Regions from separate parts of the Streptomyces sp. NPDC090083 genome, predicted to be linked through region 2. Evidence: predicted binding sites of a transcription regulator. Region 2 holds the regulator's gene; the other holds the start of a gene.
What was found. Region 2 encodes HrcA, which represses chaperone genes, less so after heat shock. Its sites were predicted from a motif close to TTNGCACTCNGNNNNNCNGAGTGCNAA; they were not measured.
Positions count from the first base shown of each region.

Region 1 (14,413 bases), on a different contig from region 2:
ACATGTCTCACGGGGGACAGTGTGGCCCGTCTACCCGCGAGAGGTCTAGTCCACTCACGTGGTGTAGACCTTATGGGTTCACAGAGCGAACGTCACGAGAGCAAAGGTGGGGATGCGGCAGTGCAGCGGCGTAGGACAGGAATGATCGCGGCGACGTCCGTTCTGGGCATGACGGCGGTCCTCGGCGGCTGCGGACTCGGCGGGGGATCCGGCGACGTGACCCTCCGGCTGGTCGCGGCCGACTACGGCGACTCCGCCTCGAACAGCTCGCGCACGTACTGGGACGGGGTCGTCAAGGCCTACGAGGCGAAGCACCGGAACGTCAAGGTCGAGGTCAGCGTCTACTCCTGGAACGACGTCGACCGCAAGGTCAAGGAGATGGTCGCGGCCGGCAAGGCGCCCGACATGGCGCAGATCGGCGCGTACGCGGACTACGCCGCCGCCGGCAAGCTGTACTCGACGGCCGAGCTGCTCTCCATCCCCGTGGAGGCCGATTTCCTGGAGTCGCTGCTGGACGCGGGGCAGGTGAAGCACATCCAGTACGGCATGCCGTTCGCCGCGTCCACGCGCGTCCTCTTCTACAACAAGACCCTCTTCGCCGCCGCCGGCCTGACCCCGCCGAAGGACTGGAGCGAGCTGGCCGCCGACGCCCAGGCACTGAAGGCGCGGGGCGTGAAGTACCCGTTCGCGCTGCCGCTCGGCCCGGAGGAGGCGCAGGCCGAGACGATGCAGTGGCTGCTCGGCGGGGGCGGCGGCTACACCGACGACATCGGCACCTACACCCTCGACTCCGCGCAGAACATCGCCACCTTCACCTGGCTGCGCGACAACCTCGTCGCCAAGGGCCTGACCGGGCCCGTCGCCCCCGCCAAGCTCAACCGCGCGGACGCGTTCGCCGCCTTCGCCAACGGTGACGTCGGCATGCTCAACGGCCACCCGACCCTCATGCAGCAGGCCGTCAAGAAGGGCGTCAAGTTCGGCACGGTCCCGCTGCCCGGCCGCAACGGCAGGGCCAAGTCCACGATGGGCGTCGCCGACTGGATGACCGCCTTCAAGCAGAACGGCCACCGCGAGCAGATCGGCGACTTCCTCGACTTCGTCTACAGCGAGAAGAACGTCCTCGCCTTCTCCCGCGAGTACGACCTCCTGCCGGTGACCAACTCCGCCTCCGAGGCGATGGGGGAGTCCGCGCAGGACAAGGATCTGCGGCCGTTCCTCGACGAACTCCCGCTGTCCACGCTCTACCCGGCCGGCAACACCTCCTGGGCCGCGGTCAGCTCCGACATCAAGCAGCGCATAGGCCAGGCGGTGGCCGCGAACGGCAGCCCGGCGGGGGTGCTGGGGCAGCTCCAGGCGTCGGCGTCGCTGGCGGAGAGCGGGAAGTAGCGGCGCCCGGGGCCGCTGTCGGTGGCGGGGACTACGGTGCAGGCATGGAGAAGGACAGGCCCGCCCGGCTTCCCGCGCTGAACCGGAGGGAACAGGACATCCTCGCGCTGGAGCGCCGCGGCTTCCCCGGCCCCGGCGTGAAGGAGCGCGCGATACGCGAGGAGCTGGGCCTGGCCCCCGTGCGCTACTACCAGCTGCTCAACGCCCTGCTGGACGACGAGCGGGCGCTGGCCCACGACCCGGTGACGGTGAACAGGCTGAGACGGGTCCGCGAAACCAGGCGCACGGAGAGGTAGCGGCAGCTGTGGGTCCCGGCGCCGCCCGGATAGGGTCGACGCATGGGCAGCCCTCAGGACTCCACCGATCCCTTGGCCGTACTGCCGACCCCCGTCACCCGCGCCGGACGCGAAGGCCTGGCGGCGATCCTCGCCGAACCGGCCGCCGCGGTGGTCGGGCTCGACTTCGACGGCACGCTCGCACCGATCGTGCCGGACCCCGAGCAGGCCAGGGCCCACCCGGACGCGGTGCGCGCGCTGGCCGCGCTCGCCCCGAAGGTCGCCTCCGTGGCCGTCGTCACCGGCCGCCCGGCCGGTGTGGCGGTGCGCAACGGCGGCTTCGCGGGCGTACCGGGCCTGGAACACCTGGTCGTCCTCGGCCACTACGGCGCGGAGCGCTGGGACGCGGTGAGCGCTACGGTCACGGCCCCCGCCCCGCATCCCGGTGTCGCCGCGGTCCGGGCCGAACTCCCGGGATTCCTCGACCGGTTCGGCGCCTGGCAGGGCACCTGGATCGAGGAGAAGGGCCGCGCGCTGGCGGTCCACACCCGGCGCGCCGAGGACCCGCAGGCCGCCTTCGAGGCCCTCCGCGAGCCCCTCACCGACCTCGCCGCCCGCAACGGCCTGATCGTCGAACCCGGCCGCCTGGTCCTGGAGTTGCGGCCGCCCGGCATGGACAAGGGGGTCGCGCTCACCGACCATCTCCGCGAGACCGGCGCCGGGTCCGTCCTCTACGCCGGTGACGACCTCGGCGACCTCCCCGCGTTCGCGGCCGTCGAGAAACTCCGCTCGGACGGCGTTCCCGGCCTGCTGGTGTGCAGCGGGAGCGACGAGGTCACGGAGCTGCGGGAGCGGGCGGACCTGGTGGTGGACGGCGCGGCAGGGGTCGTAGGCCTGCTGTCGGCGCTCGCGGTCCGGCTGGGGTGATTGCCCCGGCGCCTCAACTCGCCTGGTCCTGGAGCGCGTTCAGCTGCTCCAGGAACCACTGGGCCGGGGGCAGGGCGGTGGCCGCCGCCGTCAGCCTCTTGGTGCGCTCGGCGCGTTCGCCGGCCGGCATGGTCAGCGCCTCGTGCAGGGCGGCGGCCGTGCCGATCACGTCGTAGGGATTGACCGGGACCGCGTCCTCGCCCAACTCCTCGTACGCGCCCGCCTCCCGGGACAGGACCAGCACGCAGCCCTCGTCGCAGACGACCGGGACCTCCTTGGCGACGAGGTTCATGCCGTCGCGGATGGGGTTGACGAGGGCGACGTCGGCGAGGCGGTACGCGGCCAGCGAGCGGGCGAAGTCGTCCTTGACGTGAAGGACCACCGGCGTCCAACCCGCTGTCCCGTAGCGGGAGTTGATCTCGTCGGCGACTCGCTGCACCTCGGCCGTGTAGTCGCGGTAGACGGCGAGGTCCTGCCGGGACGGGTAGGCGAACGCCACATGGACGACCTGCTCCAGCAACTCCGGGTGGTCGTCCAGGAGTTGGCGGTACGCCAGCAGTCCGCGCACGATGTTCTTGGACAGCTCGGTGCGGTCGACCCGGACGATCGTCCTGCGGCCCGCGCCGATCTCCTCGCGGAGGGCCGCGATCCGCTCCTCCACGTCCGCCTCGTGCGAGCGGGCCCGCAGGAAGTCGGCGTCGGCGCCGAGCCCGTGGACACCGATCCGGGTGTCACCGACGCCCCCGGCGAACTCCGCGCAGCAGGCCGTGAACGCGTCCGCCCAGCGGTGGGTGAGGAAACCGAGCCGGTCCGCGCCGAGCATGCCCGTCAGCAGCCGCGCCCGGATGTCGTCGGGCAGCATCCGGAAGTAGTCGGCCGGCGCCCACGGTGTGTGCGAGAAGTGGCCGATCCGCAGGTCGGGGCGGAGCTCGCGCAGCATCCCCGGGACCAGGCACAGGTGGTAGTCCTGCACGATCGCGACGGCACCCTCGGCCGCCTCCTGGGCCAGCGCCTCCGCGAACGCCCGGTTGTACGCCTCGTACGACGCCCACTGGCGGCGGAACTCCGCGTCGAAGACCGGCTCCAGCGGGGTCTGGTACAGCATGTGGTGCACGAACCACAGCACGGAGTTGGCGATGCCGTTGTACGCGTCGGCGTGCACGTCGGCCGGGATGTCCAGCATCCGTACGCCGTCCTCGCCGACCCCGCGCCGCACCGCCTCGCGGTCGCCGTCGGAGAGCGCCGAGCACACCCACAGCGCGTCGGCGTCCGGCCCGATGGCCGAGAGCCCGGACACCAGCCCGCCGCCACCGCGCTTGGCGCGCAGCGCACCGTCGTCGCCCACCTCGTACGAGACGGGACCGCGGTTGGACGCGACGAGCACCTGAGCGGCACCGCGAGGGGGCGTGGAGACCGGAGGGGCCGTGGAAGCCGTGGAAGCCATACGCCACAACCTAGCCCGGCCCGGAAACGCTCAAACGTACGGACGGCCGGCGGCGGACCGTATGCGTCCGTATACGACCGTCCATGACCGCCTGCGCCCGGTCATGCGACCTTGCGGGACTGGTATTCGGCGATGTCCGCCATCGGGGGCCGCTCCTCCGTGTCCACGGAGTAGGTGCGCGGCTCGAAACCGTCCGGACCCCGCTCGAACTGGGTCAGCGACGGCCGGATGAGGTGGCCGCGGGCCAGTCGCAGCTGGGCCGTGCGGTAGATCTGCGCGGCCATCCGGCCCAGGGCCTGCCCGTCCTGGTGCCGGTGCTTGCGGACGCCGACGTCGACCTGGGCGAGGGCGTCGAGGCCCACCAGGTGCAGCGCGTCGACCAGCATGCCCAGTTCGACGCCGTACCCGACCGGGAACGGCAGCTGTTCCAGCAGCGAGCGGCGGGCCGCGTACTCGCCGCCGAGCGGCTGCACGAAACCGGCCAGCTGAGGCCAGTGCATGTTCAGCAGCGGGCGGGCCATCAGCTCGGTGACCCGGCCGCCCTGTCCTGCCCTCCGGCCGGAGGCGGGCGGACCCGGCTCCGTGCCGAGCGGCCGGTCGTACATCGCCTTGACGAGGTCGACGCCGGGGTCGGTGAGCAGCGGGCCCACGATCCCGGTGACGAAGTCCGAGGAGAACTCCCTCAGGTCCGCGTCCACGAACGCGACGATGTCGCCGCTCGTCACCAGCAGCGACCGCCACAGCACCTCGCCCTTGCCGGGCACGGCGGGGATGCGGGGCAGGATGTCGTCACGGTGCACGACCCGGGCGCCCGCCGCGGCGGCCACCTCGGAGGTGCGGTCGGTGGACCCGGAGTCGACGACGACGATCTCGTCGACGAGCGGGACCTGCCGCATGAGGTCGTGACGGATGATCGCGACGATCTCGCCGACCGTCGCCTCCTCGTTCAGCGCGGGCAGCACGACGGAGACCGTCTGGCCCGTGCGGTGCTTGGCGGCCAGGATCTTGTGGAGCGGCCGGTCCGTCAGGGACCAGGAGCGGGTGCTCAGCCAGTGCTCGACTTCCTTCAGCACGTTGCGCGGCTCCTCTGCGTTCCATCTCGCGGTTCGGACGGCTCACTCAACTGTCCTGGCCTTCGGTTACAGTCTTGAACAACGCTGATGACCATTACATGTCCGAGGTCGTCGGTGAGACAAATGCATACACAACTGAACACCGCTCATCCAGAGGGGCAGAGGGATACGGCCCGTTGAAGCCCCGGCAACCCTCCAGTCGGTTCTCGCGCACGCGAGGCTCCCGGCTCGGGAAGGTGCCAAATCCGTCTCATGGCGAAACGCGTCGTGAGGAAGATGAGGAAAGGGCCTCGCCTCCATGGTTGCGCAGACTGTTGCAAGCACCACGAACACCGTCGATCTCGGCCCCGCCGCGGCGCTGTCCTGCCGCGAGTGCGGCCACCGCGTCCCCCTCGGCCCGGTCTTCGCCTGCGAGGAGTGTTTCGGCCCGCTGGAGATCGCCTACGACTTCTCGGCCTACGACACCGAAGAACTCCGCAAGCGCATCGAAGCGGGCCCCGCGAACATCTGGCGGTACGCGCCCCTGCTGCCCGTCCCCGCCGACGTGGCCGGCAAGCCGAACATCAACCCGGGCTGGACCAAGCTCGTCCAGGCCGACAACCTCGCCCGCGAACTGGGCGTCGACGCGGGCAAGCTGTTCGTCAAGGACGACTCCGGCAACCCGACGCACTCCTTCAAGGACCGCGTCGTGGCGCAGGCGATCGAAGCGGCCCGCGCCTTCGGGTTCACCACCCTCTCCTGCTCCTCCACCGGCAACCTCGCCGGCGCCGTCGGTGCCGCCGCCGCGCGGGCCGGCTTCCGCTCCTGCGTGTTCATCCCGCACGACCTGGAGCAGGGCAAGATCGTGATGGCCGCGATCTACGGCGGCGAACTCGTCGGCATCGAGGGCAACTACGACGAGGTGAACCGCTTCTGCTCCGAGCTGATCGGCGACCCGGCCGGCGAGGGCTGGGGCTTCGTCAACGTCAACCTGCGGCCGTACTACGCGGAGGGCTCCAAGACCCTCGCGTACGAGATCTGCGAGCAGCTGGGGTGGAGGATCCCGGACCAGCTCGTGGTTCCCATCGCCTCCGGCTCGCAGCTCACGAAGATCGACAAGGGGCTCCAGGAGCTGATCAGGCTCGGGCTCGTCGAGGACAGGCCGTACAAGATCTTCGGGGCGCAGGCGGAAGGGTGCTCGCCGGTCTCCGTCGCCTACAAGGCGGGCCACGACGTCGTCCGGCCGCAGAAGCCGGACACGATCGCCAAGTCGCTGGCGATCGGGAACCCCGCGGACGGTCCCTATGTGCTGGACATCGCCCGGCGGACCGGCGGGGCGGTCGAGGACGTCGACGACGAGCAGGTCGTCGACGCGATCAAGCTGCTCGCCCGGACCGAGGGGATCTTCGCGGAGACCGCCGGCGGTGTGACCGTGGGCGTCACGAAGAAGCTGATCGAGAGCGGGTTGCTGGACCCGACGCTCACCACGGTGGTTCTCAACACGGGTGACGGGCTCAAGACGCTGGACGCGGTGGCCGGCACGGGTCTCACGGCGACCATCAGGCCGAACCTCGACTCGTTCAGGGAAGCCGGGCTCGCGTCGTAGCGTCGTTCCGTCCCGCGCCCCGAAAGCCGTCAGCCGTACCCGACCGGAGGTCATCAGCATGAGCGTCAGCGTCCGCATCCCCACCATCCTGCGCACCTACACCGGTGGCCAGGCCGAGGTGACCGCCGAAGGCGGCACCCTCGCCGAGGTCATCAGCGACCTGGAGAAGAACCACACCGGGATCTCCGCGCGCGTCCTGGACGACCAGGGCAAGCTGCGGCGGTTCGTCAACGTGTACGTGAACGACGACGACGTGCGGTTCGAGCAGGGCCTGGAGACGGCCACCCCGGACGGGGCCGGCGTCTCGATCATTCCGGCGGTCGCCGGAGGCTGATCGTTACCCTGGGTAACGCAGATTACCGAGAGTTCATCGAATTGCCTCCTCCGTGAGAGAAGCGGAGGGGGCAATTCTCTATGGTTGAGCACGGTACAGTTGGGGAACCCGCTCCACTCCGCATGCCGAACGCATATGAGTACCGGCTTCGCGTGCGATGAGAAGTAGCCAAAGTGTGCAGGTCTTTTGCGCCTTATGTTCCCTTTATCGGGCCCGACTTGCCCTGAAGTCGGACGAATTCTCCGTAAATTCCCGACCGGTCCTGCCTTGAATTCTCGTCTGATTGACCTGTTGCAGACGGCAGTTGGACGGATACATTCGGCCGCGGTCGACGCGTTCCGGCGCACGCCCCCAATCCTGTGGGGGGTGAGGTCTGACCCGGATCCGCGAAGTGCGGATCCGTGCAAGGGCCAGTAATAGGGGAGTTAGGCATGGCTCAGGGCACCGTCAAATGGTTCAACGCGGAGAAGGGGTACGGCTTCATCGCGGTCGACGGTGGTGCGGATGTTTTCGTCCACTACAGCGCGATTCAGATGGACGGCTACCGCACCCTGGAAGAGGGGCAGCGGGTCGATTTCGAGATCTCGCAGGGTCAGAAGGGGCCGCAGGCTGACATGGTCAAGCTCGCGACCGGCTGAAGCACGCGCCGACGAACAGCAGCGACGTTCTTCGTTCTTCACCGAAGGGCTCGTACTCCAGGGGGGCACCTCCTGGGGTACGGGCCCTTCGGCGTACCCGGGGCACGCCTCACGCGCGCGGGAGTCAAGGTGCCGGAACACGGGAGCCGCCTGCGCCCGCCCGTCGCCCGACCACCACCCCCCCGGCGGGCCCGCTTCACGGGAGCGCCTTGCACTCGGGCATGCCGAGTGCTAATCATTGGCGTTAGCACTCTGAAGGTGAGAGTGATAACGAAGGACCGGGTCGGTGAGGCCCGCAGGCCAGGTGGTGCAAGGAACCACGGGGCAGGCAGGCCGTCCGTCGCGGGCGCCAGCGCGGTCCGGAGCAATCCACCCCAGTCCGGGAGGACCACTTCACATGGCCAAGATCATCGCGTTCGACGAGGAGGCACGGCGCGGTCTCGAGCGCGGGATGAACCAGCTCGCCGACGCCGTCAAGGTCACCCTTGGCCCCAAGGGCCGCAACGTCGTCCTCGAGAAGAAGTGGGGCGCCCCCACGATCACCAACGATGGTGTCTCCATCGCCAAGGAGATCGAGCTCGAGGACCCGTACGAGAAGATCGGCGCCGAGCTGGTCAAGGAAGTCGCCAAGAAGACGGACGACGTCGCCGGTGACGGTACGACCACCGCGACCGTCCTCGCCCAGGCCCTCGTCAAGGAGGGTCTGCGCAACGTAGCCGCGGGCGCCAACCCGATGGCCCTCAAGCGCGGTATCGAGAAGGCCGTCGAGGCCGTCTCCGGTGCCCTGCTGGAGCAGGCCAAGGACGTGGAGACCAAGGAGCAGATCGCTTCGACGGCCTCCATCTCCGCCGCCGACACCCAGATCGGCGAGCTCATCGCCGAGGCGATGGACAAGGTCGGCAAGGAAGGCGTCATCACCGTCGAGGAGTCGCAGACCTTCGGTCTCGAGCTTGAGCTCACCGAGGGCATGCGCTTCGACAAGGGCTACATCTCGGCGTACTTCGCCACCGACATGGAGCGTATGGAGGCCGTCCTCGACGACCCGTACATCCTGATCGCCAACTCGAAGATCGCCAACGTCAAGGACCTGCTCCCGCTCCTGGAGAAGGTCATGCAGTCGGGCAAGCCGCTGCTGATCATCGCCGAGGACGTCGAGGGCGAGGCCCTGTCCACGCTGGTCGTCAACAAGATCCGCGGCACCTTCAAGTCCGTCGCCGTCAAGGCCCCGGGCTTCGGCGACCGCCGCAAGGCCATGCTCGGCGACATCGCCATCCTCACGGGCGGCGAGGTCATCTCCGAGGAGGTCGGCCTCAAGCTGGAGAACGCGACCGTGGACCTCCTCGGCCGCGCCCGCAAGGTCGTCATCACCAAGGACGAGACGACGATCGTCGACGGCTCGGGCTCGGCGGACCAGGTTGCCGGTCGCGTCAACCAGATCCGCGCCGAGATCGAGAACAGCGACTCGGACTACGACCGCGAGAAGCTCCAGGAGCGCCTCGCCAAGCTCGCCGGCGGCGTCGCCGTCATCAAGGCGGGCGCGGCCACCGAGGTCGAGCTCAAGGAGCGCAAGCACCGCATCGAGGACGCCGTTCGCAACGCGAAGGCGGCCGTCGAGGAGGGCATCGTCGCCGGTGGCGGCGTCGCGCTCATCCAGGCGGGCCACGTCTTCGAGAAGCTGGAGCTCGACGGTGACGAGGCCACGGGCGCCGCGATCGTGAAGCTGGCCCTGGAGGCCCCGCTGAAGCAGATCGCCGTCAACGCCGGCCTCGAAGGCGGCGTCGTGGTGGAGAAGGTCCGCAACCTCACCCCGGGTCACGGCCTCAACGCCGCGTCCGGTGAGTACGTCGACCTGGTCAAGGAAGGCATCATCGACCCGGCGAAGGTCACGCGCTCTGCCCTGCAGAACGCCGCGTCCATCGCCGCGCTCTTCCTCACCACCGAGGCCGTCATCGCCGACAAGCCCGAGAAGGCCGGTGCCGCCGCGGGTGCCGGTGGCGGCATGCCGGGCGGTGACATGGACTTCTGATCGACCTCCGGTTGATCAACGGTCTTACCGAGGGCGGCACTTCCTGTTCCGGCAGGGGGTGCCGCCCTCGGGCGTGTCCGGGATCACAGGCCGGGGGACGGGACGCTCGGAATGACGAGCTTGGCCCAGGGGTTGTCGTTGACGCATGATCGATGCATACGCACATACCGTCTGGTACCCAGTAGTGACGAGGAGCCCCCACACGTGTCTACGACCGCCCCCGCCTCCCGCGCCGCCGACATCCTCGGCCGTCCGATCACCCTGAACGGCCTGACCGTCCCGAACCGGATCGTGATGGCGCCGATGACCCGGCAGTTCTCTCCGGGCGGCATCCCCGGCGACGACGTGGTCTCCTACTACTCCCGCCGGGCCGGCGCCGGCGTCGGCCTCATCGTCACCGAGGGCACCTACGTCGGCCACGACTCCGCCGGGCAGAGCGACGACGTCCCGCGCTTCCACGGCGCGGAGCAGCTCGCGGGCTGGGCGAAGGTGGCCGAGGGCGTGCACGCGGCGGGCGGCACGATCGTCCCGCAGCTGTGGCACATCGGCATGGTCCGCGAGCAGGGCCAGCCGCCGTACGCGGACGCGCCCGCGGTCGGCCCGTCCGGGCTGCGCATCGGCAGCGACGAGGTCACCGGCAAGGCCATGACCCAGCGGGACCTGGACGACGTCATCGGCGCCTTCGCCGAGGCCGCCGCCGCGGCCGAGCGCATCGGCTTCGACGGCGTCGAACTGCACGGCGCCCACGGCTACCTCCTGGACCAGTTCCTGTACGCGGGCACCAACCGCCGTACGGACGCCTACGGCGGTGACGCGGTCGCCCGTACCAAGTTCGCGGCGGAGATCGCGGCCGCGGTCCGCGAGACCGTGTCCCCCGAATTCCCGATCATCTTCCGCTTCTCGCAGTGGAAGCAGGACGTCTACGGTGCCCGGCTGGCCGAGACGCCCGAGGAGCTGGACGCGATCCTCGCGCCGCTCGCCGCGGCCGGTGTCGACGTCTTCCACGCCTCCACCCGCCGTTACTGGCTCCCCGAGTTCGAGGAGACCGGCTCCGACCTCAACCTCGCGGGCTGGACCAAGAAGCTCACCGGCAAGCCCACCATCACCGTCGGCTCGGTCGGCCTCGACGGCGACTTCATCAAGGGCTTCCGCGGCGAGGGCGCTCCCGTCAAGGGCATCGACGACCTCCTCGACAGCCTGGAGCGCGACGAGTTCGACATGGTGGCCGTGGGCCGGGCGCTGCTTCAGGACCCGGAGTGGGCGGCGAAGGTGCTGTCCGGACGGGTGTCGGAGCTGGCGCCGTACGACGCGGCGGCGCTGAAGTCCCTCAGCTGAACCACGAGGTGGAGGTACGGGCCGGTGGAGGCGGGCGTTCCCGAGCCAGGGGACGCGCCCCCGCCGGCCCGTATCCGTCCGCGGCCCCACCGCCGCCCGCATCTGTCCGTGCCCCCCAACTCCCGCTAGCGTGCCCGCACATGAGGATCCTGCAGCTGTCAGACACTCATCTGGAGCGCACCGGCGCCCCCAACCGTCACGGCGTCGACGCGACGGACTCGCTGCGGCTGATGCTGGCGGAGCTGCGACATCAGCGGCGGGTGGACGCGGTGGTCGTGACCGGGGACATCGCCGACGACGGGACGGTGGAGGCGTACGCGTCCGTCAAGGAACTGGTGGGCGGGTTCGCCCGGCTGATGGGCGGGGTGCCGGTCTTCTACACGACCGGGAACCACGACGAGCGGGAGGCGTTCGGCAAGGTGCTCGGCAGCGGGCACGAGGCCGCGGACGCCGTGTTCCCGGCGGAGTTCGGATGCGCCGCCGTCAGCACGGTCGGCGGACACCGCTTCATCACGCTCGACTCGCTCGTGCCGGGAAAGGTGTACGGGCAGCTCAGCAGGGCCCAACTGGACTGGCTCAGGGAAGAGTTGAGGACTCCCGCCGAGCGCGGGACCGTGCTCGCCTTCCATCATCCGCCGATCTCCCTCGACACGCCGATGCAGCGGGCCTTCGGGCTCACGAACCCGGGGGAGTTGGCGGACGCGATCCGGGGGCGCGACGTACGGGTCGTTCTCACCGGGCACTTCCACCTCCAGCTCTTCGGCTTTCTGGAGGCCACACCGGTGTGGGTCACGCCCGGGGTCGTCAACCGGATGGACCTGACGACCGCGTACGGCACGGAACGGGCCGTCCGGGGTGCCTCCGCCTCGCTCGTCGAACTGGGCGGCGAGACCGGGCCCCTGTTCCACACCCTCCACGCGCGGGATCCCCGGGCGCACGAGACGGTGTACCAGCTGGACGCGGAGCAGGTCCGGTCGATCGTCGAACGGAACGCGCCCGGTGCGCCCGATGTGCCCAACGGGGCGTAGAGCGGGCCGGGTTGGCGCTGTGGTGCGAGCCGGGGGTATAGTAGATCTTGAGCCAGTCGCCGTAACCCCGGTCGGCCGGTGCTGCGTTGGTGGTCCAAGGAAAGACGCCCCACTTCCCGTGGGGAAATGCAGGTGCAAGGCCTGCCCGGCGCTCCACTGAAGTCCCCGTCCCGCATCGCGCGGGGCGGGGACTTCGTCGTATGTGCCCTCAGAGGTTGCCCAGCGGCTCGATGTCCACGTGGACCGGTGTGCCCCAGACGCGCAGCACCTCGTAGTCCGTGAACTCGTGGACGAGGCGGTACGCCATCGCAGGGCGGGAGCCCCGGCGTTGGGCCGCGATGTACAGCTCGGCCTCGTGGCGGTCGCGGCGCGGGGTGCCGCAGAGCTGCCAGGCCTGGCCGTTCCAGAGTTCGGGGAGCCAGCGCTGCTGGGCCTGCGGGCGGTCCTCGCGGACGCCGTAGCGGGAGGGCGTGGTGTCGGCCGGTCTGGTGACGGCGGGGCCGTTGAACTCCGAGCGGCGGGCCGAGCGGCGGCGGGTCTCGCAGAGCAGGCAGAGGTCCGGGGCGCTCTCGTCGACCGGGCCGTTGGGGTGCTCCGGGCAGCGGGTGGTGGGCGCGGAGCCGCTGACGCTGTCGTCGAGCAGGTCCAGGGCGCGCCTGAGGTCCGCCTTGACCTCGTGCAGCCGGGCGTCGGGGGTGTCGGACGTGAGCGCCTCGCCGTGCTCGCCGAGGAGACGGAGGGCGCGGCCTAGGGCGGTCTGCTGGGCGTGGTTCATGGTTCTGTCGACCATAGTCGGCTTTTCCGCGCCGGGGGCGGAGGGGCCTGCGCGGTGGGCGGCACGGACGGCAGAGGTGGCACAACCTGCCGCCCCTGCAGAAGATGCCCTTGTCCTTCCGCTCACGCCGGCATCGGTGACCGCTGCGGCCGGGAGCGAAACCGCGAAGCCCGTCCGCCCTGCCCCCCCCCGTGATCGACTGACCCCATGCCCCTGATCCCGCCCCGCCTCCTCCGAGCCCTGGACTCCTTCAACGCCGCCCACCCCTGGAGCCACAACGCGTACTACCACCCGTGGCTGCTACGGCAGTTGCCCCGCGGCTCCGGGCGGGCCCTGGACGTGGGGTGCGGGACCGGCGACCTCGCACGGCTGCTGACCGTACGGACCGCGGCTGGTGTCGAGGGCATCGACTCCGATCCCGAAATCATCGCCCGGGCACGGGTGTTGACCCCGCCGGGTGTCCCCGTGGTCTTCACCGTCGTCGACGCACGCGACGACATGCCCGTCGGCCCCTACGACGTCATCACCTGTGTCGCCGCCCTCCACCACCTTCCGTTCGCCGAGACGCTGACCCGGTTCCGCGATCGACTCGCCCCGGGCGGAACCCTCGTGGTGGTCGGCTGCGCCCGTGAGGCGGACGCCGTCGACTCGGTCCTCGGGGCCGTGTCCGTCGCCCTGAACGTCGTCACGGGCTGGCTGAAGAACCGGGGGCGTGGGGCCGTGTCCCGTCCGGTGGCCATGACCGCCGTGACCCGGCCGCCGGAGATGACCTTCGCGGAGGTCCGTAGTGAGGTGATCCGGGTCCTGCCGGGAGTCCGGCTTCGGCGAGGGTTGTTCTGGCGGTACACGCTGGTGTGGCGGAAGGGGGCGGTGTGAGTGGGGGGTCAGGCTGGGCTCGGGGCTCGGGTGAGGCCGAAGGCGTATGTCGTCAGGAAGCCGACGCCGTATCCCGTCAGCAGACCCCCCGCGTAGATCGCCGCCGTCGTCCCCAGCCCCCTGTTCCCCGCCAGCAACGGGAACAGGGCCCACCCCGACGGTCCGATCGCCGTCGCCCCGACCTTGTCGCCCAGCATCGCGAAGAAACCGACGAACGCCCCGCCCGCCGCGCCGCCCGCGCAGGCGGTCAGGAACGGGCGGCCGAGGGGGAGCGAGACGCCGTAGATGAGCGGTTCGCCGACGCCCAGCAGGCCCGCCGGGAGGGCCGACTTGATGGTCGTACGGATGGACGTGTCGTGGCGCAGGCGGACGTAGACCGCGACCGCCGCACCCACCTGGCCCGCGCCCGCCATCGCGAGGAGGGGCAACAGGACGGTGTAGCCCTGCTGTTCGATGAGGGTGGTGTGGATGGGGATGAGGGCCTGGTGGAGGCCGAGCATCACGAGGGGGAGGAAGAGGCCGCCGAGGATCAGGCCCGCGAAGGGGCCGGTGGTGGCGAGGAGCCAGTCGGACGCGGTGCCGATCGCGGTGGAGATCTCGCCGGCCGCGTACATGAGGCCGTAGAGCGTCGCGAGGCCCGCGCCGAGGACCGTCAGGGTGGGGGTGACGAGGACGTCGAGGGTCGCCGGAACCCAGGTGCGGCACCACTTC
Region 1 is NZ_JBIVED010000002.1:197,654-212,066, forward strand. It holds gene ACIPTO_RS06700 (ROK family protein) at 1-11, opposite strand, end outside; gene ACIPTO_RS06705 (ABC transporter substrate-binding protein) at 142-1,386, shown strand; gene ACIPTO_RS06710 (DUF3263 domain-containing protein) at 1,431-1,682, shown strand; gene otsB (trehalose-phosphatase) at 1,725-2,588, shown strand; gene ACIPTO_RS06720 (trehalose-6-phosphate synthase) at 2,602-4,032, opposite strand; gene ACIPTO_RS06725 (glucosyl-3-phosphoglycerate synthase) at 4,134-5,105, opposite strand; SAM riboswitch class I at 5,249-5,388, shown strand; gene thrC (threonine synthase) at 5,404-6,690, shown strand; gene ACIPTO_RS06735 (MoaD/ThiS family protein) at 6,749-7,024, shown strand; gene ACIPTO_RS06740 (cold-shock protein) at 7,456-7,662, shown strand; gene groL (chaperonin GroEL) at 8,060-9,688, shown strand; gene ACIPTO_RS06750 (NADH:flavin oxidoreductase) at 9,893-11,023, shown strand; gene ACIPTO_RS06755 (metallophosphoesterase family protein) at 11,164-12,051, shown strand; gene ACIPTO_RS06760 (hypothetical protein) at 12,260-12,826, opposite strand; gene ACIPTO_RS06765 (class I SAM-dependent methyltransferase) at 13,034-13,702, shown strand; gene ACIPTO_RS06770 (PTS transporter subunit EIIC) at 13,711-14,413, opposite strand, start outside.
Region 1: the regulator HrcA is predicted to act here: its motif matches at 7,871-7,897, upstream of groL (chaperonin GroEL).

Region 2 (14,413 bases):
CCCCTGACATGTGCGTTCCTCTCCGGGGGTCGAGCGGCGAGTTGTGGTCGGCATCGTATCGTCGTTGCGTGCCGCGCCGTCGTGGCTGGTCGTGCCCACGCGGCGGAGCCGCATGTCGACACGGCCCCGCGCCTCTTCAGCTGGGCAGGGCCGGCGGGGTCTTCGCGGGCGCCGTCTCCAGCGACTCCAGTGCCAGGCGGATCGCCTCGTCCAGTTGCGTGTCCCGGCCCGCCGCGTGGTCCTGGGGGCGCTGCACCACCTCCACGTCCGGGTCGACGCCGTGGTTCTCCACGCCCCAGCCGTAACCCTCCAGCCAGAACGCGTACTTGGGCTGGGTGATCAAGGTGCCGTCGACCAGGCGGTATCTGCTGTCGATGCCGATGACACCGCCCCAGGTGCGGGTGCCGACGACCGGGCCGATGCCCAGGGCCTTGATCGCCGCGTTGACGATGTCGCCGTCCGAGCCGGAGAACTCGTTCGCCACGGCCACCACCGGGCCCCGGGGGGCGTCCTCGGGGTAGCTGTAGGGGCGCATGCCACGGGGCAGATCCCAGCCGACGATGCGGCGGGCGAGCTTCTCGACGACCAGCTGGGAGGTGTGGCCGCCGCGGTTCTCGCGGACGTCGACCACCAGGCCCTCCCGGGCCACCTCGACGCGCAGGTCGCGGTGGATCTGGGCCCAGCCGGGGGCCTGCATGTCGGGGACGTGCAGATAGCCGAGACGGCCGCCGGACTTCTCGTGGACGTAGGCGCGGCGGTCGGCGACCCACGCGTGGTAGTAGAGGGGTTCCTCGTCGGCGAGGGGCACGACGATCGCGTGGCGTGGGTCGCCGCCGCCCGCCGGGGAGATCGTCAGCTCGACCGGTTTGCCCGCCGTGCCGACGAGGAGAGGGGCCGGGCCGGTCACCGGGTCCACGGGCCGGCCCGCCACCGCGAGGATCGCGTCCCCCGTGCGGACCGCCACGCCGGGGGCGGCCAGCGGGGCGCGGGCGTGCGGGTCGGAGGTCTCCGAGGGGAGGATCCGGTCGATGCGCCAACTGCCGTCCTCGTGACAGGAGATGTCGGCTCCCAGGAGTCCCTGGCGTTCGCCGTGGCCGTGGCCGCCGCGCGGGGTGACGTAGGCGTGCGAGGTGCCGAGTTCGCCGTGCACCTCCCAGAGGAGGTCCACCAGGTCGTCGTGGGTGGCCACGCGGTCGAGGATCGGGCGGTAGCGGTCGAGGACCGCGTCCCAGTCGACGCCGCTCATGTCCTCGCGCCAGAAGTTGTCGCGCATGATCCGGCCGGTCTCGTCGTACATCTGGCGCCACTCGGCGGCCGGGTCGACGGTCTGGCGGACGCGGGACAGGTCGACGTTGATGTTCGTGTCGCTGTCGTCGTCGTCCGAGCCGGAGGCGCGGCGGTCGCTCGGCACGACCCGGAGTTTGTGGTCCGTCCACAGCAGGACGCGTTTGCCGTCGCCGCTGACCTCGAAGTGGTCGGCGTCCCCCGCGAGGTGCTCGACGCGCTGCTGGGCGAGGTCGTAGCGCTCCAGCTCCGTCTTGGGGTCCGGGTCCTCGGGGGTCGCGCGGCTGGCGCCGAGGACGCCGAGGACCGGGTGGCGCAGCCACAGGACGCCGTCCTTGGCGGCGCGCAGGTTGGAGTAGCGGCCGGCCTCGACCGGGAAGGCGACGATCCGGTCGGCGAGGCCTTCGAGGTCGATCCGGGTGGTGGGGCGGCCCTCGCTGTCGGGGGTCTCGTCCTTGTCGGGGGCCTCGAAGGGGCGGCCGTGGCGCTGCGGTCCGAAGGGGGACGGGGTCGTCGCGGCGAGGGTGATCAGGTGCGGGCGGTCGCCGACCACGAAGGCCAGGTCGAAGACGTGCTCGTCGTAGACCGGGTCGAAGGAGCGGGTGGAGAGGAAGACCAGGTGCTTGCCGTCGAGGGTGAAGGCGGGGGCGTAGTCCTGGAAGCGGAGGGGGGTGGCCTCGGTGACCGACAGGTCCGTGGTGTTGGCCAGCTTGAGCTGGCGCAGGGGTTGCGGGCCGGGGTGCGACCAGGCGAGCCAGGCCGAGTCCGGGGAGAAGGCGAGGCCCGAGGCGTCGCCGTCCTCGCTGCGGTCGACCTCGCGGACCTCGCCGGTCTCGCGCTCGATGAGGAGGACGCGGCCGTCGTGCGACGCCACGGCGACCCGGCTGCCGTCGGGGGCCACGGTGAGGGCGAGGACCCGGCCGAGCCGGCCCGCGGCGAGTCTGCGCGGGGTGGCGCCGGGGGCGAGACCGGTGGCGGGGGCGAACTCGAGGGCGTCGTCGCCCTCCGCGTCCGTCACCCACACCACCCATTCCTCCCCGTCCGTGCGGAAGGTGCGGGGCAGCCGGGCGCGGACGCCGGGGGTGGCGCTGAGCGCGCGGGCGGGGCCCGAGCGGTGGGTGACCCAGTGGACGGCGCCGCGTACGGCGACCGCGCTGCCGCGCGCGGTGTGGTCGGGGGACGCGGAGCCGAACCAGCGGGCGGCGGCCACCGGGTAGGGCTGCTGGTCGGTGCGCTGGCCGCCGAGGCGGATGTCGAGGCGGCGCGGTTCGGCGCCGTCCAGGTCGTCCAGGAGCCAGAGTTCACCGGCGGAGGAGTAGACGATCCGGGTGCCGTCGCCTGCCGCGTGCCGGGCGTAGAACGCTCCCTCGACGGGGGTGTGGCGGCGCAGGTCGGAGCCGTCGGCGAGGGAGGAGTAGAGCGCGCCGGTGCCCTCGTGGTCGGAGAGGAACGCGATCCGCTCCCCCGTCCACACCGGGTACTCGATGTTGCCGTCCAGATCCTCGTGCAGGCGCGTGAACTCGCCGTCGCCCTCGCGGTCGATCCACAGCTTGCCCGCGGTGCCGCCCCGGTAGCGCTTCCACCAGGCCGCCTCGCGGCCCATCGGCGCGGAGAGCAGGACCGTGGCCCGCTCGCCGCGGGCCACGTCACCGACCCAGCCGTACGGGAGGGTCGTCGCCGGTCCGCCGTCGAGGGGGACCGAACGGGCCCAGCTGCGGCGGAGGTTGGCCTGTCCGTGGGTGGTGGTCACCAGGACCTCGCCGTCGGCGGTCCAGCCGCGCACCTGGGTGCGTGAACTGCCCCAGTACGTCAGGCGCCTGGCGGGTCCGCCGTCGACCGGGGCGATGTGCACCTCGGGGGCGCCGTCGCGGGTGGAGGTCCAGGCGACGGTGGTGCCGTCGGGCGAGATGCGGGGGTGGGTCACCGGCACGTTCTCCGCGCTGACCCGCCAGGCCCGGCCGCCGCCGTCGAGGGACGCCAGCCACACGTCGTCCTCGGCGGTGAAGGCGACCAGGTCGCCGTGCAGGTGGGGGAAGCGGAGATAGGCCGGGGCTGCGGACGCTGAGGGCTGAGTCACCTGATCAGGTTATGCACCGACGGTATCCGCCGACAGTCCTTTGGATCACTTGCCTTCGACGGGCCAGCAGGTCGGATCGCCCTTGCACCAGATCGTCCTGGTGACCGTGACGGTCGGTCCGGGGCCGTAGGTCAGCGTCGGATTCGGGTTGCCCACGGACGACGGCGTGGCCGCGTTGCAGTCGCCGAGCCCGGTCACGTGGAACACCTGCTTGTCCGCGACCTTGGCGACCAGGTCGCCGCGTACACAGGCGCCGTCGACGGCCCGGGTGACCTTGCCGGTGACGGTGATGTCCCGGTTGTCATTGGTCTGTCCCTGGCAGTCGACGCTGACGACCGTGGTCTCGGTCGGCGAGGGCGTCTTCCCGGGCGTGTAGGCCTTGTTGCCGCTGCCGTAGTTGCCCGTGCAGGTCAGGTAGCGCACGCTCACGTGGTCGTGCTTCAGCTCCGCGGTCGCCGTCTTGTCGGTCGTGTACGCGACGGTCGCCGCGCTGAGATCACCGGGCTGGCACGCGACGGCCCCGCCCACGGTCACCACCGCGAGCCCCGCCACAGCGGCCACCCGCCGCCCGCGCGGCCGACTCCAGTTCCCTCCCGACACCCGCATGCACGGCAGCCTGCCACCGTCGGGGCGCACACGGAAGAGCGCATACGGCCACGCGTGCGCCGGGGGCGCGGCTCCCGGCGCACCTCCTCAGCCGCGGAGCAGCAGCCACTCCTGAAGCTCCACCACATTGCCCTCGGGGTCCCTGAGATGGGCGACCCGCATCCGGTCCGTCATCGGCGCCGGCCCGTGCAGCAGTTCGGCGCCGCGGGCGGTGATCTGCGCGCAGTACCCGTCCAGGTCGTCCACCCGCAGCACCGCGAGCGAACGGTGCCCGGTCGCCGGGTCGCCCAGTTCCGGCAGGACGTGAGCCATCATCGACCGGTCCTGGAGCGCGATCCCGGCGGACCCGATCGCGGGACTGAACTTCTCGTACGGCCCCTCGGCCGCCCCCGACTGGGGCTTCAGGCCGAGGACGTCGGCGTAGAAGCGGTAGCAGGCGGCGAAGTCGGTGACGAGCAGCCGTACTTGGGCGAGTTCCACGGCGATCCCCCCTGGTTCAGGACCAGCGTCCGGTACGGCCGAGGAGCAGGGCGGTCGCCGCGGTCCCGGCCGTCGATGTACGCAGCACGCTACGCCCGAGGCGGTAGGCCTTCGCGCCCGCCTCCTCGAAGAGCGCCAACTCCTCGGGGGAGACGCCTCCTTCGGGGCCCACGACCAGCACGATCTCGCCCTCGGCGGGGAGTTCGGCGGTGGCCAGCGGCTCGCTGCCGTAGTCGCGGTCCTCGTGCAGGACCGCGGCGAAGTCGGCTTTGGCCAGAAGTGCCGCAACCTGTTTGCCCGTTGCCGCGTCCGCGACCTCCGGGAAGCGCAGCCGGCGGGACTGCTTGCCGGCCTCGCGCGCGGTGGCCCGCCACTTCGCGAGAGCCTTCAGACCCCGCTCGCCCCTCCACTGCGTGACGCACCGGGAGGCGGCCCACGGGACGATCGCGTCGACGCCGGTCTCGGTCATCGTCTCCACCGCCAGCTCGCCCCGGTCGCCCTTCGGGAGGGCCTGGACGACGGTGATGCGGGGCGCGGGCTCCGGCTCGACGGGAAAGGCGCGGAGTTCGACGACCAGACGGTCCTTGCCCTCGGCCCCGAGGACCACGCCGGAGGCGCCCCGGCCCTGTCCGTCCGTGAGTACGACGTCCTCGCCGGGCTGCAGCCGCCGTACGGAGACCGCGTGCCGTCCCTCGGGGCCGGTCACCTCGGTGACGGAGCCCGCGGTCGCACCGTCCAGGGACTCGACCACGAACACCGGCGCCGTCATCGGAGGTCTCCCCCGGCGGACAACGCGGTCCGGGCGGAGGCCAGTTCGGCGACCAGGACCTCGACCAGCCGGCCCGCGGGCAGCTCGCGGGCCATGCGGTGGCCCTGGCCCGCCCACAACGCCATGCCCTGTGGGTCGCCGGACGCGGCGGCCTTCTTGCGGAGCGGGGACGTCAGATGGTGGATCTCGGGGTACGCGGCGGGGGCGTAGGGGCCGTGCTCGCGCAGGAAGCGGTTGACCAGGCCGCGGGCCGGGCGGCCGGAGAAGGCGCGGGTCAACTCGGTGCGGGTGAACAGGGGGTTGGTGAGCGCCTGCTTGTGCAGGACGTTCGCGCCGGACTCGGCGGTGGCGAGGAACGCCGTGCCGAGCTGGGCCGCGCTCGCGCCCGCCGCGAGGACGGCCGCGATCTGGCTGCCGCGCATCAGCCCGCCCGCGGCGACGATCGGCAGGCTCACGCTCTCGCGGATCTGGGCGACGAGGGAGAGCAGGCCGATGCCGGCGCCGTCGTTCTCCGGGAGGTCGCGGTGGGTGCCCTGGTGGCCGCCGGCCTCGACGCCCTGCGCGATCACCGCGTCGGCGCCGGCGCGCTCCACGGCGAGGGCCTCCTCGACGGTGGTGGCGGCGACGAGGGTGAACGTGCCGGCCCGGCGCAGCGAGTCCAGCACCTCGGGCGCCGGGACGCCGAAGTGGAAGGAGGCCACCGGCACCGGGTTGTCGAGCAGCACGGACAGCTTGGCGTCGTAGCCGTCCTCACGGCCGCTGTCCGGGTCGCCCAGCTCCGTGTCGTACCAGGTGGCCTCGCCGGCGAGCTGGTGGGCGTAGACGTCGACGGCGGCCCTGTCCGCGTACTCCGGCTGCGGCATGAAGAGGTTCACGCCGAACGGGCGGGACGTCAGGCTCCGCAGCTGCTTGATCTCCTGGTACATGCCGTCGGCCGTTTTGTACCCGGCGGCGAGGAATCCCAGCCCGCCGGCCTCGGACACGGCGGCCGCGAGGCGCGGGACGGAGACACCGCCCGCCATCGGGGCCTGCACGATCGGATGAGGGAAGAGATCGGTCAGTGCGGAGGACATGACGGCATGTTGTCACGTCCTCCGAACAAGTCCGAATCCGACCTTGGCACCGGCACATGCCAGTGCAGAGGGCCCGCCCGGACCCCGAAGAGCGGCCGGTGGCCGGGTCCGGGGGCGGCTGCCCCCGGGCCCGCTCAGCGACCGTTGAAAGCGTCCTTGAGGCGCGAGAACAGGCCCTGCTGACCCGGCTGGAACGTGCCCATGGGCCGCTCCTCACCGCGCAGCTTCGCCAGTTCGCGCAGCAGGCGCTCCTGCTCGACGTCCAGCTTGGTGGGGGTGGTGACCTCGACATGGACGATGAGGTCGCCCCGGCCGCCGCCGCGCAGGTGGGTGATGCCCCGGCCGTGCAGCGGGATCGACTGGCCGGACTGGGTGCCCGGACGGATGTCGACCTCCTCCAGGCCGTCGAGCGTCTCCAGCGGCACCTTCGTGCCCAGGGCCGCCGCCGTCATCGGAAGCGTCACCGTGCAGTGCAGGTCGTCGCCGCGGCGCTGGAACATCGCGTGCGGCAGTTCGTGGATCTCCACGTACAGGTCGCCCGCGGGGCCGCCGCCGGGGCCGACCTCGCCCTCGCCCGCGAGCTGGATCCGCGTGCCGTTGTCCACGCCCGCCGGGATCTTGACCGTGAGCGTGCGCCGCGAACGGACGCGGCCGTCACCGGCGCACTCCGGGCACGGCGTCGGCACGACCGTGCCGAAGCCCTGGCACTGGGGGCAGGGGCGGGACGTCATGACCTGGCCCAGGAAGGACCGGGTCACCTGCGAGACCTCACCGCGACCGCGACACATGTCACAGGTCTGCGCGGAGGTGCCGGGGGCCGCGCCCTCGCCGTTGCAGGTGTTGCAGACGACGGCCGTGTCGACCTGGATGTCCTTCGTGGTGCCGAAGGCGGCCTCGTCGAGCTCGATCTCCAGCCGGATCATCGCGTCCTGGCCGCGGCGGGTGCGCGAGCGCGGTCCGCGCTGCGACGCCGTGCCGAAGAACGCGTCCATGATGTCCGAGAAGTTCCCGAAGCCGCCCGCGCCGAAGCCGCCGGCCCCGCCGCCGCCCGCCTGCGAGAGGGGGTCGCCGCCGAGGTCGTAGACCTGCTTCTTCTGCGGGTCCGAGAGCACCTCGTAAGCGGCGTTGATCTCCTTGAACCGCTCCTGGGTCTTCGGGTCCGGATTCACGTCCGGGTGCAGCTCGCGCGCGAGCCGGCGGAAGGCCTTCTTGATCTCATCCTGCGACGCGTCGCGACGCACGCCGAGAACGGCGTAGTAGTCCGTGGCCACTTAGGACTCCGCCAGGATCTGTCCGACGTACCGTGCCACTGCGCGTACCGCTCCCATCGTTCCCGGGTAATCCATGCGGGTCGGTCCGACCACGCCTAGCTTGGCGACTGCCTCGCCGCCCGAACCGTAGCCGACCGACACCACCGACGTGGAGTTGAGTCCCTCGTAGGCGTTCTCATGACCGATCCGTACGGTCATGCCCGAATCCCCCGCCTCACCAAGCAACTTGAGGAGGACGACCTGCTCCTCGAGGGCTTCCAGGATGGGGCGGATGGTGAGGGGAAAGTCATGTCCGAAGCGGGTGAGATTGGCGGTGCCGCCGATCATCAGCCGCTCCTCGGTCTCCTCGACGAGAGTCTCCAGGAGGGTGGAGAGCACCGTCGCCACCGTGCCGCGCTCCTCGGCCTCGAAGGCCTCCGGCAGATCCTGCACGAGCAGCGGCACGTCCGCGAAGCGGCGCCCAGCGATCCGGCTGTTGAGCCGGGCCCGCAGATCGGCGAGGGAGGCCTCGCCGAACGGCGCCGGGCAGTCGACCATGCGCTGCTCGACCCGGCCGGTGTCGGTGATCAGCACGAGCATCACGCGCGCGGGAGCCAGCGACAGCAGCTCCACGTGCCGGACGGTCGAGCGGGTCAGCGAGGGGTACTGCACGACGGCGACCTGGCGGGTCAGCTGCGCGAGCAGCCGGACCGTACGGCCCACGACGTCGTCGAGGTCCACGGCGCCGTCGAGGAAGTTCTGGATCGCCTTGCGCTCGGGGCCGGTCATCGGCTTGACGCCGGCGAGCTTGTCGACGAAGAGCCGGTAGCCCTTGTCGGTGGGGATGCGCCCGGCACTCGTGTGCGGCTGGGCGATGAAACCCTCGTCCTCCAGGGCGGCCATGTCGTTGCGCACGGTCGCCGGGGAGACGCCGAGGCTGTGCCGCTCGGTGAGCGCCTTGGAACCGACCGGCTCCTCGGTGCCCACGTAGTCCTGGACGATGGCGCGCAGCACCTGAAGCCTGCGTTCGCTGAGCATCCGCGCACACCTCCCAGTTCTGGTCGCCTTTGTCGCCGCTTGTCGCGAGCCCGCCCTTTCCTGGCACTCTGTGCGCGTGAGTGCCAGCCTTCCCCGGCCAGTGTACGGCCGTGGGGCACACCTCGGGCAAGGCCGGTCCTGCGATGTCACGCGGTGAGTGCCCGCACCGTTAGCGTCGCCGTGTGACGGTGACTTGGGAAGAGCTGGGATGGGAGCGGATCGCGGCCGGGGTCGGCCGGTGCCGGCTGCCTGGCTGGGACTGCACGGTCGGGCTGGTGATCGGCGGCGACGCGGCGCTGATGGTCGACGCGGGGTCGGGCCTCGTGGAGGGCGCGCGGTTGCGTACGGAGGCGCGGGCGCTCGCCGGTCGCGCTGTGACCCATCTCGCGCTCACCCACCCGCATTTCGACCATGTCTTCGGGGCGGCGGCGTTCACGGGCGCGGAGGTGTTCGGCGCGGCGGGCGCGGAGCGGGTGCTGGCGGACGGCCGGGAGGCGCTGCGCGCGGACGCCGTCGGGAACGGGCTGCACACGCGTGTGGCCGACGAGGCGGTGGCCGCACTGGCAGGTCCGGGCCCCCTGGTCCCCGTCTCCGGCGAGCTGGCGCTTCCCCTGGGCGCCGGCCGGGAGGCGCTGCTCGTGAACGTCGGCCCCGGGCACACGGCCCACGACCTCGCGGTCCTCGTCCCCGGCTCCCCGCCGGTCGTGTTCTGCGGCGATCTGGTCGAGGAGTCCGGCGAACCCCAGGCGGGCCCGGACGCCGCGCCCGCCCTCTGGCCTGCGGCGCTCGATCGTCTCCTCTCTCTGGGCGGGGAGGACGCGGTGTACGTGCCCGGTCACGGAGCGCTGGTGGACGCGGGGTTCGTGCGGGCCCAACGGGACGCGTTGGCCGCACGTTTCGGCGTGTCGTGACGGCCGTCGGCCCGGTTCTCCTATCGTCATCCGAATGCGCCAGTACTCCGCCGATCTGACCCCGCCGTGGAAGAAGCCCAAGCCGGTCCCCGAGGTCCCCGCGGAGGCGGGCCTGGTGGTCGAGGAGCCGGGCACCGGTTTCTGCGGCGCGGTGATCCGCTGCGAGGCCGGCACCGTCACCCTGGAGGACCGCTTCGGCAAGCACCGGGTGTTCCCGATGGAACCGCGCGGCTTCCTCCTGGAGGGCCGTGTCGTCACCCTGGTCAGGCCCGTGTCGAGTCCGCCGCGGACCACCCGTACGGCTTCCGGTTCGGTCGCCGTCCCGGGTGCACGCGCGCGTGTGGCCCGCGCCGGCCGGATCTACGTGGAGGGCCGGCACGACGCGGAACTCGTCGAGCGGGTGTGGGGCGACGACCTGCGCATCGAGGGCGTGGTAGTCGAGTACCTGGAGGGCGTCGACGACCTCCCGTCGATCGTGGCCGAGTTCGCCCCCGGCCCGGACGCGCGGCTGGGCATCCTGGTGGACCACCTGGTGCCGGGCACCAAGGAGTGGCGCATCGCCCAGTCGGTGACGAGCGAGCACGCGCTGGTCGTGGGCCACCCGTACATCGACATCTGGGAGGCGGTGAAGCCGTCCTCCGTGGGCATCGCCGCCTGGCCCCGCGTCCCGCACGGCCAGGACTGGAAGACGGGCGTCTGCCGGGCACTGGGTTGGCCGGAAAACACCGGTGCGGTGTGGCAGGCGATTCTGGCCAAGGTGGGGTCGTACAAGGACCTGGAGCCGGAACTGCTGGGACGGGTCGAGGAGTTGATCGATTTCGTCACGGCACCCGAGGCCGACTGACAGGTGCTGACGTGCACTGACAGGTGCTGACGGGTGCTGACGGGCGCCGACAGATGCCGGCGGCTGCCGTCCCGGCGGGCCGGTCAGTCCACCAGGTCCCGGACCACCGCGTCCGCCAGCAGCCTTCCCCGCAGGGTGAGCACGGCGCGGCCCTCGTCGTAGGGCCGCTGTTGCAGGAGGCCGTCCGTGAGGGCCCGGCGGGAGGCCTTGAGGCCCTCCTCGTGGAGGAGGGTCAGGGGGGCGCCCTCGCGGAGGCGCAGTTCCAGGAGGATGCGCTCCACGCGGCGGTCCTCCTCGGTGAGGATCTCGCGGCCCGCGCCCGGGGAGCGGCCGGAGGCGAGAGCCGCCGCGTAGGCGCCGGGATGCTTGACGTTCCACCAGCGGACGCCGCCCACGTGCGAGTGGGCCCCGGGACCCGCGCCCCACCAGTCGGCGCCGCGCCAGTACAGCTCGTTGTGGAGACAACGGCCGGAATGCGACGTCGCCCAGTTCGAGACCTCGTACCAGTCGAAGCCCGCCGCCGACATCACCTCGTCGGCGATCAGATAGCGGTCGGCGTGCACGTCGTCGTCCGTCATCGGGACCTCGCCCCGGCGGATGCGGCGGGCCAGCTGCGTGCCCTCCTCGACGATCAGGGCGTACGCGCTGATGTGGTCGGGGCCCGCGCCGAGGGCGGAGTCGAGCGAGGCGCGCCAGTCGTCGTCGGTCTCGCCCGGGGTGCCGTAGATCAGGTCGAGGTTGACGTGGTCGAAGCCGGCCGCGCGGGCCTCGGCGACACAGGCCTCGGGGCGGCCGGGGGTGTGGGTGCGGTCGAGGACTTTCAGTACGTGCTGTCGCGCGCTCTGCATGCCGAAGGAGACACGGTTGAAGCCGCCGTCGCGGAGGGCCGCGAGGTAGGCGGGGTCCACCGACTCCGGGTTCGCCTCGGTCGTGATCTCCGCGTCCGGTGCCAGCCCGAACTCGTCCCTGATCGCGGCCAGCATCCGTACGAGATCGCCCGCCGCCAGCAGTGTGGGCGTGCCGCCGCCGACGAAGACCGTGCGGACCGGCCGGGGGTCGTCGCCCAGGACCTTGCGGGCCAGGCGGAGCTCGTCGATCAGGGTGTCCGCGTAGTTGTCGCGGGAGGCCAGCACTCCGCCCGTGCCGCGCAGCTCGGTCGCCGTGTAGGTGTTGAAGTCGCAGTAGCCGCAGCGGGTCGCGCAGTACGGGACGTGCAGGTAGAACCCGAGGGGGCGGTCCACGGCCCCGGCGAGCGCCTGGGCGGGCAGGGTGCCGTCTTCGGGGACGGGGTCGCCGTCGGGGAGTGCGGAAGGCATGTCCTCCATTGTCCAGCACCCGCGCGACTGTCGGCTCCGCCCGCCCGCGCCGCCTTGTCCGGCCGCTCCGCCGGTCCCGACCGCACCTCCTGTTCCGGCCGCACCTGCCTATTCCGGCCGCTCTGTCTGTTCAGGCCGCTCCGCCTGTTCCGTCTGTTCCGCCTGGAGCACCAGCAGCGCCATGTCGTCCTCCGGGGGACGGCCGCCGAACTCGTGGACGAGGCGTTTGATGCGCTCCGCGATCAGCTCGGCGCTCAGCCCCGCGCACCCCGCCAGCGCGGTCGCGAGTCCGTCGCCGTCGTCGAACTGGACCGACCCGGAGCGCCGCTCGGTCACCCCGTCGGTGACGCACAACAGGCTGTCGCCGGGCCGGAGTTCGAAGGTCTCGCTGGTGTAGGTGGCGTCCTCGATGACTCCGAGGAGGGTCTGCGGGCGGGCGGCCGTGCCGACGCTGCCGTCCGGGCCCAGGAGCAGCGGCAGCGGGTGTCCGGCGGAGGCGAGGGTGCAGCGGACGCCGCCGTCGAAGGGGATCAGCTCGCCGTAGAGGAGGGAGAGGAAGCGGGGGCCGTCGCCGACCGGGCCGGGGTGTCCGCCCGCCGCGACGAGGGCGTGCGCGGCGGCGTCGGCGGCTTCGGTGGCGTCGTCCAGGAGGAGCTGGTTGAGGCGGTCGAGGACGTCGGCGACGCGGTAGCCCTCGCGGGCGAGGAGCCGTAGCCAGGGGCGGGCCAGTCCGATCACCACGGCGGCCTCGGGGCCCTTGCCCTGGACGTCGCCGAGGGCGAAGCACCAGCGGCCGTCGCCGGCCGGGAAGAGGTCGTAGAAGTCGCCGCTGGGGCCGCCCTTGTCGCACGGTTCGTAGACGAGGGCGCTGTGCACGCCGGGGATCTCGGCCACGGCGCCGGGCAGCAGGCCGCGCTGGAGGACGCGGCTGATGGTGGCCTGGCGGGCGTACTGGCGGGCCGCGCCGATCGCGAGCGCGACGCGGCGGCTGAGGTCCTCGACCAGGCCGGTGACCTCGTCGGGGAAGCGCGACAGGCCGGACCGGCCGATGACCAGGGTGCCGAGCGGCCGGCCGCCCGCGATCAGGCGGTACGCGAGGGCCGCGCCGTGGGTGCCGTGCGGGCCGAGCGCGTCGGCGGGCCAGGGGTAGGACACGGGCCGCAGGGTGTCCGGCGGGCGGGGCGGGTCCTTCTCCAGGGCGCCGCGCAGTTCCTCGATGCGGTTCTCGCTGCCGTGCCAGACGCGGGCCAGGCGGGGTCCGGCGCCTGCTCCGGCGTCCTCGTGCCGGCCTCCCCCGCCCTCCGCCCCGCCCGACCGGGGGGACCTCCATCGCCCCAGCGCCTCGTCCTCCAGCCATACGGCGCACCAGTCGGCCAGTCTCGGCACGATCAGCTGTCCGGCGAGCGCGGCGACGAGGTCCTCGTCGAGCTGTCCGGCGAGCAGGTCGGAGGCTTCGGCGAGGAAGGAGAGCGCGCCGCGGCCGAGCCAGTCCCGGTCGTGTTCGGCGCGGTGGGGGTCGCCGCGTGAGGGTCTGTCCGAGGGGACGGGCGGTTCGGGGGCGAGGATCTCGGCGACGCGCAGGCCGCGTTCACCGGCGCAGGTCTCCAACTCCTCTGCGGCCGGGGTGCCTTCGGCGGGCAGGCGGGCCCAGACGGTCTTGGTGCCGGTGCGGTAGGTGACGCCCCAGGCCTCGGCGAGGGTGGAGACGAGGCGCAGGCCGCGCCCGAACTCCGGTGTCTCGTAGGCCGGTTCGGCGGTGTTGTCGCGCGGGGCACGGGAGGGGTGGTGGTCGGCGACCTCGACGACGATCGCGTCCGTGTCCTCTAGCCGGCACACCAGCTCGACGTCCGTGCCAGCGTGGACGACGGCGTTGGTGACGAGTTCGCTGACGACGATCATCGCGTCGTCGGCGAGCCGTCCGGTGAGTCGCTCGGTGCCGGGGAGGGCGAGTTCGGCCCATTCGCGGAGCGCGGCGCGCACCAGGCCGCGGGCCGAACCGGGCGCGAGGGGGCTGCCGGGCAGCGTGGCGCGCACGGTCGTGCGCCGGTCCGCGCCGTGCTGCGCGGGCGCATCGGGAGCACGCGAAGTGGTCTCCCGTTGCGTCGGAATGGCCCCCATGGACAGCTCCCCGAGCAGATCGGACGAATACGCCTCGGTCGATGCGGACAGAGTGACAGACTGGCCACGCGCATAAGCGCCGAGTTACCGAAGTGGGCCTCCATGAGTGAGAACAGTGCTACGCGTGTGCTCGAAGACGGACAGAAAGAGGACTGGATTCGAGCATCGGATCTCCGTCCCCTGCTCGCCGTGATGACGGCCGCGCGCGACGGCGACTTCACGAAGGCACCGGAGACGGGCCAGGGCATCGTGGCGGAACTGACCGCCGCCTTCAACCAGATCATGGACCGCAGCACCCACTTCAACTCCGAGACGCAGCGCGTTCGGCGGGAGCTGATCCGCCACGGCCGCCTGGACGAGCGGCTCTCGGCCAGCCCGGGCCAGGGCGGCTGGACCTCCCGGGTCAACGACGTCAACCAGCTCCTCGACGCCCTCGTCGCCCCGGCCGCCAACGCGACCCGGGTGCTGGACGCGGTGGCGGGCGGCGATCTGACCCAGCGGGTCGATCTGCACGACGGCAGCAGGCAGTTGCGCGGTGATCTGCGGCATCTGGGCCGGGCCGTGAACAAGATGGTGGACCAGCTCTCCCTGTTCACCGGGGAGGTGACCCGGGTGGCCCGCGAGGTCGGCACCGAGGGCAGACTCGG
Region 2 is NZ_JBIVED010000003.1:547,819-562,231, reverse strand. It holds gene ACIPTO_RS13500 (histidine triad nucleotide-binding protein) at 1-10, opposite strand, end outside; gene ACIPTO_RS13495 (S41 family peptidase) at 137-3,361, opposite strand; gene ACIPTO_RS13490 (hypothetical protein) at 3,407-3,913, opposite strand; gene ACIPTO_RS13485 (VOC family protein) at 4,055-4,447, opposite strand; gene ACIPTO_RS13480 (16S rRNA (uracil(1498)-N(3))-methyltransferase) at 4,464-5,216, opposite strand; gene ACIPTO_RS13475 (nitronate monooxygenase) at 5,213-6,289, opposite strand; gene dnaJ (molecular chaperone DnaJ) at 6,424-7,560, opposite strand; gene hrcA (heat-inducible transcriptional repressor HrcA) at 7,561-8,577, opposite strand; gene ACIPTO_RS13460 (MBL fold metallo-hydrolase) at 8,760-9,488, shown strand; gene ACIPTO_RS13455 (DUF3097 domain-containing protein) at 9,523-10,332, shown strand; gene hemW (radical SAM family heme chaperone HemW) at 10,416-11,648, opposite strand; gene ACIPTO_RS13445 (SpoIIE family protein phosphatase) at 11,757-13,766, opposite strand; partial or broken gene ACIPTO_RS13440 (HAMP domain-containing protein) at 13,869-14,413, shown strand, end outside.